2 regions of the Microbulbifer sp. TB1203 genome follow, and region 2 is predicted to be linked to the other one. Evidence: predicted binding sites of a transcription regulator. Region 2 holds the regulator's gene; the other holds the start of a gene.

Region 1 (7,693 bases), 2.7 Mb from region 2:
AAGGTAAACCCACACTGCCGCTGATCTATACCATGGCCAACGGCAGCCCAGTGCAGGCGGCGCTGGTGCGCGAGGCGATCGAGCAGCGCAGCGGGGCCCGGCTGGCAGAGATTGTCGAGGCAATCGAGAGTTGCGGCGCGATAGATTACACCCTGGAACAGGCGCGGACGGCAGTGGGTAAGGCCCGGGAGCATCTGGCGTTTCTGCCGGAGGGGGAGCATAAGACCGCACTGCAGCAACTGGCCAGTTTTGCGGTGGAAAGAAGCGCATAGGTCCCGGGACCGCGGAGCTTTTTAAGTGGCTGAAGGCTCCCGCTCCGCATCTTCACTTTAGCGGGCCTGCGGCCCGCGTGCGGAGCTGGAGCTCCGCGGTCCCAGGGCGACGCGGCCGTAGGAGCCCACTGGCAGGCGAAGGGCTACGGAGCTCCGCTCCTGTTCGCCTGCAAGCAGGCCCCTACATGAATCCCGAGTCCCGACAAGATTATCCGCGGATCAGATTCAGCAGCTCCTCGGTCTTCTCGCGCATCAACAGCTCGTTTCCGCGGGATTCCACATTCAAGCGCACCACCGGCTCGGTGTTTGACATGCGCAGGTTGAAGCGCCAATCGGCAAAGGCGACGCTGAGGCCGTCCACATGCTCGACGCTCTCGGCGCCGGGACCGTATTTTTCCTCCGCCGCCTTCAGCAGCCCCACCGGGTCTTCCACCGTGGAGTTGATTTCACCGGAACAGGGGAAGGCGGCCATACGCTCACCCACCAACTGGGACAAGGGCATGCCGCTGCGGCTGACCAGCTCCGCCACCAACAGCCAGGGGATCATACCGCTGTCGCAATAGGCGAAGTCCCGGAAGTAGTGGTGCGCGCTCATCTCACCGCCGTAGATGGCGTCCTCCATACGCATGCGCTCCTTGATAAAGGCGTGCCCGCTCTTGCTCTCTATCGGCACGCCGCCGGCGGATTCGACGATATCCCGGGTGTTCCACACCAGGCGCGGGTCGTGCACTACCTTGGCGCCAGGCTGCTTGGCCAGGAAGGCCGCCGCCAGCAAGCCGACCACGTAATAACCCTCGATAAAGGAGCCGCTCTCATCGAAAAAGAAGCAGCGGTCGAAGTCACCGTCCCAGGCAATGCCGAAGTCGGCGCCGCTCGCACACACCGCCTGCGCGGTGGCAGCGCGGTTTTCCGGCAGCAGCGGGTTGGGAATACCGTTGGGGAAGCTGCCGTCCGGCTGGTGATACACGCGCACAAACTCGAACGGCAGGTGCGGGGCCAGGGCGTCCACCACCATGCCGGCGCCGCCGTTGCCGGCATTGACCACCAACTTGAGCGGCTTCAACTGGGCGACGTCCACGTAGCCGAGCAGGTGTTTGACGAAATCCGCGCGGTGTTCGTAACGCTGCAGTTCGCCGCGCTTCTCCACCGGGCCGAAGTCGTTTTCCTCCGCCAATCGCTTGATGTCCAGCAGGCCGGTGTCGGCGCTGATCGGGCGGCTGCCGGCGCGCACGAACTTCATGCCGTTGTAGTCCATCGGGTTGTGGCTGGCGGTCACGCAGATGCCGCCGTCAAGGTCCTTGTGGAAGGTCGAGAAGTAGACCTCCTCGGTGCCGCATTGCCCGATATGGAACACATCGGCGCCGGCGTCGCGCAAGCCCTCGACCAGGGCGTCGGTGAGTTCGCCACTGGTGAGGCGGATATCGTGCCCCACCACCACACGGCGGGCGCCCAGAAACTGGGTGAAGGCGCGGCCCACGCGGTAGGCGATATCGGTGTTCAGTTCGTCGGGCACACGACCGCGCAGGTCGTAGGCCTTGAAACAGGTCAGCTCAGTCACTTTACTTCTTCTCCAGCTCGGCCTGCTCCGGCAGGTAGACATTTTCGTAGACGTAGTTGGTGGCCTCGATAAAGCCGTCCACGGAGCCGCAGTCGAAGCGGCGCCCCTTGAAGCGATAGGCAAGAACGCAGCCGCGCTGGGCCTGGGCCAGCAGGGCGTCGGTGATCTGCACCTCGCCGTTCTTTCCCGGGGGGGTCTCGCGGATCAGCTCGAAGATATCCGGGGTGAGAATATAGCGGCCGATAATGGCCATGTTGCTGGGTGCATCTTCCGCCGCCGGCTTCTCCACCATGTCGGTGACCTGATAGAGGCCCGGTTTTATCTCGTTGCCGGCAATGACACCGAACTTATGGATCTGCTCCTGTGGAACCTCTTCCACCGCGACGATGCTGCAGCGGAACTGTTTGTAGAGTTGGACCATCTGCCCCAGCACGCCCAGTTCGCCGTTCAGGCACAGATCGTCCGCCAGCACCACGGCGAAGGGTTCGTCGCCCACCAGGCGCTGCCCCTGCAGGATGGCATCACCCAGGCCGCGCATCTCCCCCTGGCGGGTATAGGAGAAGCTGGCGCTGTCGATCACCTTGCGCACACAGTCCAGGTAGCGTTCCTTTCCGGTGCCGGCGATCTGGTGTTCCAGTTCGAAATTGGTGTCGAAGTGATCCTCGATGGCGCGTTTGCCACGCCCGGTGACGAAGCCGATCTCGGTCAATCCGGCTTCGATGGCCTCCTCCACGCCGTACTGTACCAGTGGCTTATTTACCAGCGGCAGCATCTCCTTGGGCATGGCCTTGGTGACCGGCAGGAACCGGGTGCCGTAGCCGGCAACCGGAAACAGACATTTCTTTAGCATTCCTAACCCCGATAGTTTCTTTCAGCGCTTCCCCGCGCGTGTGCAACTTATCATAAAATCCCAGCAACGAGCAGCAAGGCCCATGCCAGCCAGCCGGCTGGCGTGATTCGTGCTTCTGTCACCGGTCACAAAAACACTTATGACTGACTGGACAAGCTATTCTCAGTCTTTAGAATGCCCTGCTCTTACAAAAACGCCCACTCTTTATTGCCCAGATACCCAACAACGGGAACAAAATGAGTAATTTCGTTCAAAAAAGCAGCTATAGCCGTGAAGAGCTGCTGGCCTGCTCTCAAGGCGAGATGTTCGGCCCCGGCAACGCCCAGCTGCCCGCCCCCGATATGCTGATGCTCGACCGCATCACCCATATCTCCAAGGAAGGCGGCGCCTACGGCAAGGGCGAACTGGTCGCGGAACTGGATATTCACCCGGACCTGTGGTTCTTCGAATGCCACTTCCCCGGCGATCCGGTGATGCCCGGCTGCCTGGGTCTGGACGCCATGTGGCAGCTGCTGGGCTACTTCCTGGCCTGGAAGGGCAACCCTGGCCGCGGCCGCGCCCTGGGTTGCGGCGAGGTGAAATTCACCGGCCAGATTCTGCCGACCAATAAGAAGGTCACCTACCATATTCAAATGAGCCGGCTGGTGGAACGCAAGCTGGTCATGGGTATCGGCGATGGCTCGGTATCGGTGGACGGTCGCGAGATCTACACAGCCAAGGACCTGCGGGTCGGCCTGTTTACCCGCACTGACAACTTTTAATCCGCGGCCGCGAGGTCGCGGACACAGGTTTAAGTCCGCTGCGAACCACAAGAATAACAGCGTTACACTGTCGTAAAGTTTTACTGGAGATCACTATGCGCCGGGTTGCTATCACCGGAATGGGCATCACTTCCTGCATCGGCACCGACACTGAAGCGGTCACCGCCGCATTAAAGGCGGGCCGCAGCGGCATCCGCTTCCAGGAGGAATACCGGGAACTTGGCCTGCGCAGCCAGGTGGGCGGCGAAGTGGATATCGACTTCAAGGAGCATATCGACCGCAAGCACCTGCGTTTTATGGGCGACTCTGCCGCCTACGCGTATGTCGCTATGCAGGAGGCGATCCGCATGGCGGGACTGGAGGAGAGCGATATCTCCAACCCGCGCACCGGCATAGTGATGGGCTCGGGCGGCACCTCCACCGCCGCCATTATCGAGGCGGCGCAGATACTCAAGGAGAAAGGCGTGCGCCGCGTGGGCGCCTACCGGGTACCCCAGGTGATGGGCAGCACCGTGTCCGCATGCCTGGCCACCCCCTTCAAGATCAAGGGGGTCAACTACAGCATCTCCTCCGCCTGCTCCACCAGTGCCCACTGCATCGGTAACGGCGCCGAGCTGATCCAGATGGGCAAGCAGGATATCGTTTTCGCCGGTGGCGGCGAGGAGCTGGCCTGGAGTCTCACCCATCTGTTCGATGCCATGGGTGCCCTGTCCACCAAGTACAACGACGAGCCCACCAAGGCCTCGCGCCCCTATGACGTGGACCGGGACGGCTTCGTGATCGCCGGCGGCGGCGGCTGCGTGGTGCTGGAGGAACTGGAGCATGCAAAAGCCCGCGGCGCTACCATCTACGCCGAACTGACCGGCTACGGCGCCACTTCCGACGGCTACGATATGGTGGCCCCCAGCGGCGAGGGCGCGGTGCGCTGTATGCAGCAGGCGCTGGCGGGCATGGACGGCAAGGGTCTGGAGGGCCCGGTGGACTATATCAACACTCACGGCACCTCCACCCCGGTGGGCGATGTGGCGGAACTCAGGGCCATGCGCGAAGTTTTCGGCGACAAGGTACCGGCCTTCTCCTCCACCAAATCCCTTACCGGTCACTCCCTGGGCGCTGCCGGCGTGCAGGAGGCCATCTACTGCCTGCTGATGATGCAGAACGACTTTCTCACTGCCTCTGCCAATGTGGAGCACAGAGACGAAGCGGCAGAGGGAATGGACCTGGTAACAGAGCTGCGTAGTCAGAAGGTCAAGCGCGCCATGTCCAACAGCTTCGGCTTTGGCGGCACCAATGCCTGCCTGATTTTCGACAAGGCCTGATTGTTTAAGGCCTGAACGTTTACCTGTAGGAGCGGCGGGGCGGCCATCCGCCCATGGCCGCGATCGATGGCCGGGGCAACCCGAAGCTCTGATCGCGGCCATGGGCCGCTCCTACATGGGCCGGTGAAGCCAAAACCCTCGATGCGAAGGTCCTGATACCGGTGGTTTTTTGCGGGACAGTGACTCGGGCCATCCATGGCTCGGAGCGCCGAACCGCTCGCCCTTCGGGCGCCTTCGGCGTCCAAAACAGCAATCCTGCCGTTTTGTCTGCGAGAGGGGCCGAAGGGCCGCCACGGAATTAACTTTGGTCCAGGCAAAGGGGAAAACAAGGCTCCCCCTTATGCCTCGGCCTCCAGCTTTTCCAACCACAGCTCCACCTGCCGGGTGAGTCCCTGGCGCCAGCTGCGCTGCTGAATACCGAAAACGTCCCGCAATTTATTACAGGCCAGCACTGCGCTGCGATCCTCTGCGGCGGGCAGCGCGCTCAGCTGTGGCGAGAGGTCCTCGTCGTAGAAGGATTGCGCGCGCTCCACCACTTCATGGGCAAACTCCAGTGCGGTGCAGCTGTCGGCGGCGCCGTAGTGGTAGACACCGGAGGTCGGGGCGCCGCTGGCCAGTTGCTGGACCACCGCCACCGCCACCCGGGCCATATCCGCCACTGTCACCGGGCTGCCGCGACTGCGGTCGTCCAGGGCGATCGGCTGGTGCGCCACCAGGCCGCGCAGCACCCGCCCGAGCAACGCATCTTCGCTGCGGTCAAGCATCCAACCGAAGCGCAGCACGCTCACATTGTCGCGTCCCTCCAGGGCATGTTCGCACTCCAGCCATTGGCGCCCGGCCTCGGTGGCCGGCGCAGGCTCGTCCTCCTCGTCGTAGCGCTTTCGCGCCCCGCCGGCAAAAACCTGGTAGGAGGAAAGGTGCAGAATCGGGTTGCGGGATTTTTGCGCCAGCGCGCGGCATGCCCACAGGGCCGCGGCCATGCCCTTGCCCCCGGCGCAGCAGGAGGCGTTGATTACCAGCGCGCCGGGGCGCAGTTGGTCCAGTTGGTCCGGAGTCAGCAGTTGCACACGAAAGCCAGCGCGCTGCAGGCGTTTCTGCAGTGCGCTGTCGATATCGTTGCCGGCGCCGATAACGGCGACCGATTCCGGTGTATAGCCGGTGTCTGGCACGGCGGGCGGATTCTCAGAAAGGAATGTCGTCGTCGAAACTGTTGTCGAAGCCACCGCTCGCCGGCGCCTGCTGGCTCGGCGGCTGCTGGCTTGATGGCTGGGACGGCGCCATGGAGGAAGGTGCGGAGCGGCCCTGGTTGCCAGGACCATAGGGGTCGGACTGGCCGCCCTGCGGCTGGTAGCCCTGGTCGTATCCGCCGCCGCCCTGGGAATAGCCACCCTGGTCCCCGCGGCTGTCCAGCATCTGCATTTCGCTGGCGACGATTTCTGTGGTGTAGCGGTCCTGGCCGGAGTTCTTGTCCTGCCACTTGCGGGTACGCAACGAGCCCTCGATGTACACTTTGCTGCCCTTGCGCAGGTATTCGCCGGCGATCTCCGCCAGGCGGTTGAAGAACACCACCCGGTGCCACTCGGTGCGTTCCTGCTGCTGGCCGGTCTGCTTGTCCTTCCAGGTCTCGGACGTCGCCAGATTCACATTGGTCACTGCGCCGCCGCTGGGCATGTAGCGGGTTTCCGGGTCTGCGCCCAGATTGCCAATCAGAATGACTTTGTTGATACCCCTGGCCATGGCCCTCTCCTCTCGATAAGCCCGGATCTTTTCCGGAAATTTACAATTGTGAACATTTCAGCGGTCGCCGCCTTGCGGCAACCAGTGTATTTTTATCCAGCAGCATACAACAGCCACAACCGCCCTGTCAGGCGGCTTTCGGCGCACGGGCGTCCAACCGCCACCAGAGTGCGGCCCACATCAGGACCACCGCAATCCCCAACTGCGCTACCGCACCGGCACCGCCGAGACCATACAGCCAGCCACCCAGGCTGCCGCCGGAAAAGGCACCAAGAAATTGCACCGTGGCGTACAACCCGGTCGCGGCGCCGCGAGCCTCCGCCGGCGCCACCCGGGTGAGCTGCGCCGGCATCAGGGCCTCCAGCAGGTTGAAGGCGACAAAGAATACCGCCAGCAGAAATACCAGAGACAGCTCGGAAACGGCCCACAGTGCGACACTGCCGGCGGCCAGTGCCAACTGTGCGCACATCATCGCCACCCGCGCCCGGCCGCTGCGCTCGGCTGCGCGCATCAGCGGCAACATCACTACAAAAGCCCCCAGCATCACCGGGCCGTAGATTTTCCAGTGCTCGCTGCCGGGCAGCCGCAGCGTGTCCACCAGCACCAACGGCAGGGGCACGAACAGCGCAGTCAACAGCAGGTGCAGGAAGAAGGCGCCGGCGGCCAGGCGCCGCACTTCGGCACAGCCCAGCACCCGGCGGAAACCGCCGCGGTATACCGCTGGCCGCCTCGGACTCTGCGGAGTCGGCACCAGACGCCACAGCAGCAGAATGCCCAGCAGGGCCAGGGCCGCAGTGAGCCAAAACACCGCCGACAGGCCGCCGAAGCCCGCCAGCACGGGCCCCAGTACCGCCGCCAGCATAAACGCCAGGCCGATGGCGGCGCCGATCACCGCCATAGCCACACCCCGGCTCTCGTCGCGGGTCAGGTCCGCCACCAGTGCCATGGTGGCCGCGGCGATGGCGCCGGCGCCCTGCAGCATGCGCCCGGCGATCAGCCCGTAAACCGAATCCGTCTGTGCCGCGAGCAGGCTGCCCAGGGCGAACACGGCGAGCCCCGTGTATATCACCGGCTTCCGCCCCCAGTGGTCGGACAGCATCCCCAGCGGTATCTGCAATAACGCTTGGCTCAGGCCGTAGGCCCCGAGCGCCAGCCCCAGCAGTGCCGGCGTACTGCCGCGGTAGTCCGCCCCGTAC
Region 2 (7,693 bases):
TGGCGATCCTGGGAGGGCTCGTCGGTCTGCTGTGGAGCGCCGACCGCTTTGTCGCCGGCAGCGCCGCACTGGCGCTGCAGCTGGGACTGTCGAAACTGGTGATCGGCCTCACCGTAGTGGCTGTGGGTACCAGCCTGCCGGAACTGGCGGCTTCGATCGTCAGCGTCCTGCGCGGACACTTCGACCCGGCCCTGGGCAACATCATCGGCTCCAATGTCTTCAATATTCTCGCCGTGATGTCGGTACCCGGGATTATCGCCACCACGCAAATGGAAGATGCGGTATTCTCCCGCGATTACCTGGCCATGCTGGCGATCACCCTGATGCTGGTGGCGGCGATTGCCGCCAGCCTGTGGCGTCATCCCGCCAGGGGGCGCCTCGGCCGGCGCCTGGGCGCCCTGCTGCTGGCCAGCTACGTCGCCTATTATTGGCTGCTGTTCCACCCCTGAAACGGCAGCCCTCAAGCATCCTCTACACTCACAAAATTCACAACAGCGACAGCCCATGACCCAACAAGACCCCATATTGATAGCCGGGCGCCGCACGGTGCTGATGGAAACCGAAGCGGTGGCGGAGCTGGAAAAGCGCATCAACGACGACTTCAGGCGCGCCTGCGAACTCATCCTCCAGTGCCGCGGGCGCGCCATCGTCACCGGCATGGGCAAGTCCGGACATATCGGCCGCAAGATCGCCGCCACCCTGGCCAGCACCGGCACCCCAAGCTTCTTCGTGCACCCGGGTGAAGCCAGCCACGGCGATCTGGGCATGATCACCCGCGACGACCTGGTGATCGCCATCTCAAACTCGGGCTCCTCTGCGGAGGTTCTCACCCTGCTGCCACTGCTCAAGCGCCTGGGTATCCCCATGATCAGCATGAGCGGCAAGGCGGACTCACCGCTGGCACAAGCGGCGGACGCGAACCTGGATATATCCGTGGAAACCGAGGCCTGCCCTCTCGGCCTGGCCCCCACCTCCTCCACCACCGTCACCCTGGTGATGGGCGACGCCCTCGCAGTGGCTCTGCTGGAAGCCCGCGGCTTCACTGCCGAGGACTTCGCCTTCTCCCACCCCGGCGGTGCCCTCGGCCGGCGCCTGCTGCTGAAAGTGGAAGACGTGATGCACGCCGGCGACGAACTGCCCCGGGTAACCCCGGAAACCCTGCTGTCGAAGGCCCTGTTGGAAATGACCAGCAAGGGCTTCGGCATGACCACCGTGGTGGACAGTGAGGGCGCCCTGCTCGGCGTCTTCACCGACGGCGACCTGCGCCGGGTAATCGACCACAAGGTGGAACTGGACAGCGCCACCATGGACGAAGTAATGAGCCGCCGCCCAAAGACCGTCTCCGCGAATATCCTGGCCGCCGAGGCCCTGCGCATCATGGAGGACAACAAGATCACCGCACTGGTGGTGGAGGACGAGGCGCACCGCCCCACCGGCTTGCTGCATATGCACGATATACTGCGCGCCGGAGTTATCTGATCTCGGGGACCCGAAAAAGAAATACCGAGACTCCATGCGCAGGCCCTGCTGCCGGGGGCCGTTCGTGAAACGTTTGCCGATGAGGCTGTAGAGCGAACGGCCACCGGCAGCAGGACCGCCACAGTCCCCGGCTAAGAGCCCCGAAAACCGGCCTACGGCAAAAAAAGCCACCGCCATCCAACAGCTTTTAAGGACCACCAGTGATTTCTGAAGAAAAACTCAATAGCGCCCTCAAGCGCGTGCGCCACCTGGTATTGGACGTGGACGGCGTGCTCACCGACGGCAGGCTCAGCTTCGACAACAATGGCAACGAACTCAAGAGCTTCCACACTCTGGACGGCCACGGTATCAAGATGCTGCAGAAAACCGGCGTGCAGGTGGCCATCATCACCGGCCGGCGCAGCGCCGTGGTGGAGCGCCGCGCCCACGAACTGGGCGTGGGCAAGCTGATCCAGGGGCGCGAAGACAAGTTCACCGCGCTGCAGGAACTCTTTGCCGGTGAGAGCTACCGCCTGGAAGACATGGCCTATATGGGCGACGACTACCCGGACCTGCAGGTGATGACCCGCGTAGGCTGTCCCATTTCGGTCCCTAACGCCGCGCCGGCGGTGCGGGAGCGCGCCCTGTGGATCACCGGGAAGCGCGGCGGCGAAGGCGCCGTGCGCGAAGTCTGCGACCGCATCATGCATGCACAAGGCACATTTGAAGCCGCGCTGGCCCCCTACCTCGGAGACGGAGAAAACTGATGCGCACCTGGCTGCCACTGGTTATCGTCGTCGCGCTCATCAGCCTGGGGCTCTGGTTTGCCGAGAGCCCGCCAGAAGAACTGCTCGGCAAGCGCCCCACGCCGCAGCAGCACACCCAGGCCGCAGATCTGGTGATTCGCGATGCGCGCACCCGCCACTTCAATCAGGAGGGCACCCTCGCCTATCGAGTGGACGCCGAGCGCATCACCTACTTCCAGTTCGCCCGCCGCGACCGCGCCGATCTCACCGAGCCGCGTATACTCTTCTACCAGGACAAACAACCCACATGGCATACCGAATCGAAAACCGGAGTGGCTCACAACAACGGCCAACGGGTGGTATTGCGCGGCGATGTAAAAATCGATGAATTGCCGAAGCCCGGCGGTGTCCAATTGCGCACCCAGAGCATCACCATTGAGCCCCGCAAGGAATACGCCGAAACGGACAAAGTTGTTACCATTACCTCCGGTCCCAACCGCACCCAGGGCAAAGGCCTGCGCGCCTACCTGAATGAAGACCGGGTGGAGATCCTCTCAGAGGTAGAAAGCATCTATGAAACCAAATAAGTTCCTGCGGCCGCTCGCAGCCATCTCCGCACTGATCCTGATCGCGCAGGCCATAGCCCTGCCAGGCGATCGCGACCAGCCGATCAAAGTGGACGCAAAACACTTCGAAGGCGATCGCAGCAAAAACCTGTTTGTATACAGCGGCAACGTCGTGATAACCCAAGGCTCACTGCAGATTCGCGCCGACCGGGTGGAAGTCCACGGCAACGCCGAGGGGGAAATCAACCGCGTGATCGCCACCGGCAAACCGGCCCACTTCCAGCAACAGGTCCAGCAGAGCCAGAATCCGGTCAAGGCCCGCGCCGCACGCATCGAGTACACCGTCAGCTCCGACGAACTGCACCTCTCCGGCGATGCCCACGTGGACCGCGACGGCAACACCCTCACCGCCGAGCGCATCGACTACGACCTGACCAGCGAGCAGATGCAGGCCCGGGGCCAGTCCGGCGACGGGCGGGTGGAAATGATCTGGAAGCCGGAAAAGAAAAAGACCGAACAGCAGCCGGCAACCGGCGACGAAAACCAGTAGCAAGCAGCCCGCCGGATCAAGGGCTGCCGGATCAACCGGAATTAAAATATGCCAACGCTGAAAGCGTTACATCTCGCCAAGCAGTACAAGAAACGCAAAGTTGTCCAGGACGTTTCCGTCAGTGTCAGCAGCGGCCAGGTGGTCGGCCTGCTCGGCCCCAACGGCGCCGGCAAAACCACCTGCTTCTACATGATTGCCGGCCTGGTGCAGGCGGACGCCGGCCAGGTACTGATCGACGACGAGGACATCACCCGCCTGTCCATGCACGGCCGCGCGCGCAAGGGTATCGGTTACCTGCCTCAGGAGGCCTCGGTATTCCGTCGCCTCACAGTGCGCGACAATATCCTCGCCATTCTGGAGACCCGCAAGGATCTGTCCCGTGCCGAACGCCTGCAACAGACCCAGGAACTGCTGAAGGAATTCAACATCACCCACATCGAGGGCAGCCTGGGCATGGCGCTGTCCGGCGGCGAGCGCCGCCGGGTGGAGATAGCCCGCGCCCTGGCCACAGACCCGGACTTTGTGCTGCTGGACGAGCCCTTCGCCGGCGTAGACCCGATTTCAGTCAACGATATCAAGCAGATCATCCGCCACCTGCGGGACAGGGACATTGGCGTACTGATTACCGATCACAATGTGCGCGAGACCCTGGATATCTGCGAGACCGCTTATATCGTCAGCGAGGGACACATCATCGCCGCCGGCACCCCGGCGGAAGTGCTCGCCAACCAGCAGGTGCGCGAGGTCTACCTGGGGCACGAGTTCACCATCTAGCCGGCCCGCCCGGGCGAACACGAAGGTTCGCCCCTATAGTCCTACCATTCATCGCCTACCCCCAAAACCCGGCACAGTTTTTGCTTGCAAGCCGCGCCGCAGAGGGTTAGTCTGCAACATCCTGAATTTTCAGATGATTCATCCGCCGGATGCCTTGCAGTTTCCTCTATGAAGCAGTCCCTTCAAATAAAACTCGGCACTCAGCTGACCATGACGCCCCAGCTGCAGCAGGCTATCCGCCTGCTACAGCTCTCCACCCTGGACCTGCAACAGGAAATCCAGTCGGCGCTGGATAGCAACCCGCTGCTGGAGACCGAGGGCGAGGAGCCCGCAGAGACAGCCAGGGAGCAGAACACCCAGGAGCAACAGGCCGACAGCGGCGCCGCCAACGGAACCGAACAGGCGGCTGACAGCGACTGGAGCCACGACATCCCCGACGACCTGCCGGTGGACACCCGCTGGGACGACATCTACAGCGGCGGCAGCTACAGCGGAGGTGAGGGTGACGACCTGGCCCTGGAGCAGCGCAATTCGGTGCCGGACAGCCTGCACAGCCACCTGTTGTGGCAACTCAACCTCACCCCCCTGTCCGAACAGGACAAACTGATCGGTGAGACCCTGATCGATGCCATCGCCCCAAGCGGCTTTCTCGAGTCCCTCCCGGCGGAACTGGCCCCGGCCCTGAACGCCGAGGAAGACGAAGTCGTCGCAGTACTCAAGATCATCCAGCAGTTCGAACCCGCTGGCTGCGGTGCCCGCGACCTCCGCGAATGCCTGTTGTTACAGTTGCAGCAGCTGCCTGCTGACACCCCCTGGCTGGAGCAGGCACAGATCGTGGTAGGCAGCTACCTGGACCTGCTGGGCAAGCGCGATTTCCGCCAGTTGAGTCGCCGCACACGCCTGAGCGAGGCACAGCTGGGCGAGGTGGTGCGCCTGATCCAGACCCTGAACCCCCACCCCGGGGAGGCTTTCGGCGGCGAGGAGACCCAATATGTGGTGCCGGATATCATCGTCAGCCGCAAACAGCAGCGCTGGCTGGTGGAACTGAACCCGGAGACCACCCCAAAACTGCGCATCAACGGCGACTACGCCGCACTGATCAAGCGCGCCGACAATTCCAGTGACAACAACTTCCTGCGCGACCACCTGCAGGAGGCGCGCTGGTTCCTGAAGAGCCTGCAGAGCCGCAACGAGACACTGCTCAAAGTGGCCTCAAGTATCGTGGACAAGCAGCAGGGCTTTTTCGAGCGGGGCCCGGAAGCGATGAAACCCATGGTGCTGGCGGACATAGCCGAAACCATCGGTATGCACGAGTCCACCATCTCCCGGGTCACCACCCAGAAATACATGCTCACCCCCCGCGGCGTGTTCGAACTCAAGTACTTCTTTTCCAGCCATGTGAGCACCGACTCCGGTGAAGACGCCTCCTCCACCGCCATCCGCGCCATGATCCGCAAGCTGATCGACTCCGAGGAAGCCCGCAAACCCCTATCCGACAACAAGATCACCCAGGAACTGGACCACCAGGGTATCAAGGTGGCCCGGCGCACCGTGGCCAAATACCGGGAATCCATGGGCATCCCCTCCTCCAGCGAACGCAAGCGACTGGTCTGAGAGACCACTCGCAATCTCCCGGCAAGGTTTTACAGACCGATGGCGGCCCTTCCGGTCACAAATCTTCGACCCATATCGATATCCCGGTCAGGTTTTGCAGGCACCCAATTCCACCCAGCCCGCAACCAACGCCCAAACTTTGAGTGTATCCTTCCATTCTGGCTAACTTCCTAGTAGGGTTGCGGCCCAGACGGGAGCGGCCGGCAAGCGACGCACTCGATGAGGAGAAGTCCATGCAGATCAACATCAGTGGCCACCACGTGGAATTGACCGACCCCATCCGCGACTACTGCCATAGCAAACTGGAAAAACTCTCCCGGCACTACGACAACATTACCAATGCCCAGGTAATCCTATCGGTTGAAAAACTGACCCAGAAGGCCGAGGCCAGGGTGCATATGAACGGACACGATCTCTGTGCCACCTCCGAAGACGAGGACCTGTACGCAGCCATCGACGCCCTCTCCGACAAGCTGGACCGCCAGCTCAAGAAACACAAAGAGAAGTTGCAGAACCACCGATAAGCTATGACATTGGAAGCCCTACTCTCTCCCCGCCTGAGTCTTTGCCACCTGGCGGGGAGCAGCAAAAAGAAATTGCTGCTAAATATTGCCCAGGCCATCGCCGAAGAAAATCCACAACTGGATGCCGACACTATTTTCAACCAGCTCCTCGCCCGCGAGCGCCTCGGCTCCACCGGCATCGGCGAGGGGGTAGCCATCCCCCACTGCCGCCTGCCCGGCTGTGAGCGCCCCATCGGCGTGCTCTGCACCACCGAGCCGGCGATTGATTTCGATGCCGTCGACCGCCAGCCGGTGGACCTGCTGTTCGCGCTGCTGGTACCGGAGGACGCCGAGCAGGAACACCTGGAAACCCTGGCGGAAATCGCCGCCCTGTTCTCCGACAGCCGGGTGCGGGAAAAGCTGCGCCAGGCCCAGACCAGCGATGAGCTCTACGCCCTGGCCATCGACAGCGCCGCCGCAGCTTAGAAAACAGACAACAGAAGTCAGAGGGCAGAAAGGAAAATGACTTTACCCAGCGATCATTCGAATTTATTTTCTGTCTTCCTTCCTCTGGCTACTGACCTCTGAATATGCGCTTAGTGATTATCAGCGGCCGTTCCGGCTCCGGTAAAAGCTCCGCCCTGCAACTGCTGGAAGACGTCGGCTTCAACTGCATCGACAACCTGCCAGCCAGCCTGCTGCCAGAACTGGTGCGGCGGGTGCGCGAGCAGCCCCCGGTGGATAACCCCAGGCTGGCACTGGGCATCGATGCGCGCAACCTGTGGCAGGATGTACAGCAGGCCCCGCGGGTCATCGAGGAATTACGCGAAAGCGGCGTGCAGTGCGATGTTATCTACCTGGACGCCCGCTCACCGGTGCTGGTGCAACGCTTCAGCGAAACCCGGCGCAAACATCCCCTCAGCGACAACCGCACCCACCTGCTGGAAGCCCTCAACCGGGAAAAGGAATTGCTCGCCCCGCTGGCGGCCATAGCGGACCTGGTAATCGACACCAGCAGCCTCAGCCTGCACCAGCTGCGCGACCTGGTAAAAACCCGGGTGGTGGGCGAGGAATCGCCGGGCATGGCGATCCTGTTCCAGTCCTTCGGCTACAAGCACGGCGTGCCGGTGGACGCCGACCTGGTGTTCGACCTGCGCTGCCTGCCAAACCCCTACTGGATCGCGGAGCTGCGCCACAAAACGGGCCGCGACCCGGAAGTGATCGAATTCCTGCGCGCGCAGCCGGAAACCGGGGATATGGAGCGGGATATCGGCCAGTTCCTGCAACGCTGGCTGCCTTCCTACCAGCAGAGCAATCGCAGCTACACCTGTATCGCTGTGGGCTGCACCGGCGGTCGCCATCGCTCCGTGTATATGGTGGAACAGCTGGCGAAGGCCTTCTCCAGCCAGTTCGATAATGTGCAGGTCCGCCACCGCGAACAATCGCAGTAACCCACGTCGAAACAACCCATGCAGAAAAGCC

The links. The regulator sigma-54, encoded in region 2, starts transcription at its own class of promoters, with help from an activator protein. The targets are predictions, from matches to a motif close to TGGCACANNNNTTGCNNT.
Region 1: the regulator sigma-54 is predicted to act here: its motif matches at 2,751-2,768, upstream of galU (UTP--glucose-1-phosphate uridylyltransferase GalU).

Annotation. Positions count from the first base shown of each region.
Region 1 is NZ_CP116899.1:2,930,499-2,938,191, forward strand. It holds gene PP263_RS12240 (polyprenyl synthetase family protein) at 1-272, shown strand, start outside; gene PP263_RS12245 (phosphomannomutase) at 481-1,830, opposite strand; gene galU (UTP--glucose-1-phosphate uridylyltransferase GalU) at 1,832-2,680, opposite strand; gene fabA (3-hydroxyacyl-[acyl-carrier-protein] dehydratase FabA) at 2,917-3,441, shown strand; gene fabB (beta-ketoacyl-ACP synthase I) at 3,537-4,760, shown strand; gene PP263_RS12265 (sugar nucleotide-binding protein) at 5,099-5,929, opposite strand; gene ssb (single-stranded DNA-binding protein) at 5,943-6,497, opposite strand; gene PP263_RS12275 (MFS transporter) at 6,625-7,693, opposite strand, start outside.
Region 2 is NZ_CP116899.1:259,931-267,623, reverse strand. It holds gene PP263_RS01065 (hypothetical protein) at 1-449, shown strand, start outside; gene PP263_RS01060 (KpsF/GutQ family sugar-phosphate isomerase) at 505-1,479, shown strand; gene PP263_RS01055 (HAD hydrolase family protein) at 1,680-2,225, shown strand; gene lptC (LPS export ABC transporter periplasmic protein LptC) at 2,225-2,791, shown strand; gene lptA (lipopolysaccharide transport periplasmic protein LptA) at 2,778-3,320, shown strand; gene lptB (LPS export ABC transporter ATP-binding protein) at 3,369-4,094, shown strand; gene PP263_RS01035 (RNA polymerase factor sigma-54) at 4,263-5,708, shown strand; gene hpf (ribosome hibernation-promoting factor, HPF/YfiA family) at 5,942-6,232, shown strand; gene ptsN (PTS IIA-like nitrogen regulatory protein PtsN) at 6,236-6,697, shown strand; gene rapZ (RNase adapter RapZ) at 6,802-7,662, shown strand; gene PP263_RS01015 (HPr family phosphocarrier protein) at 7,681-7,693, shown strand, end outside.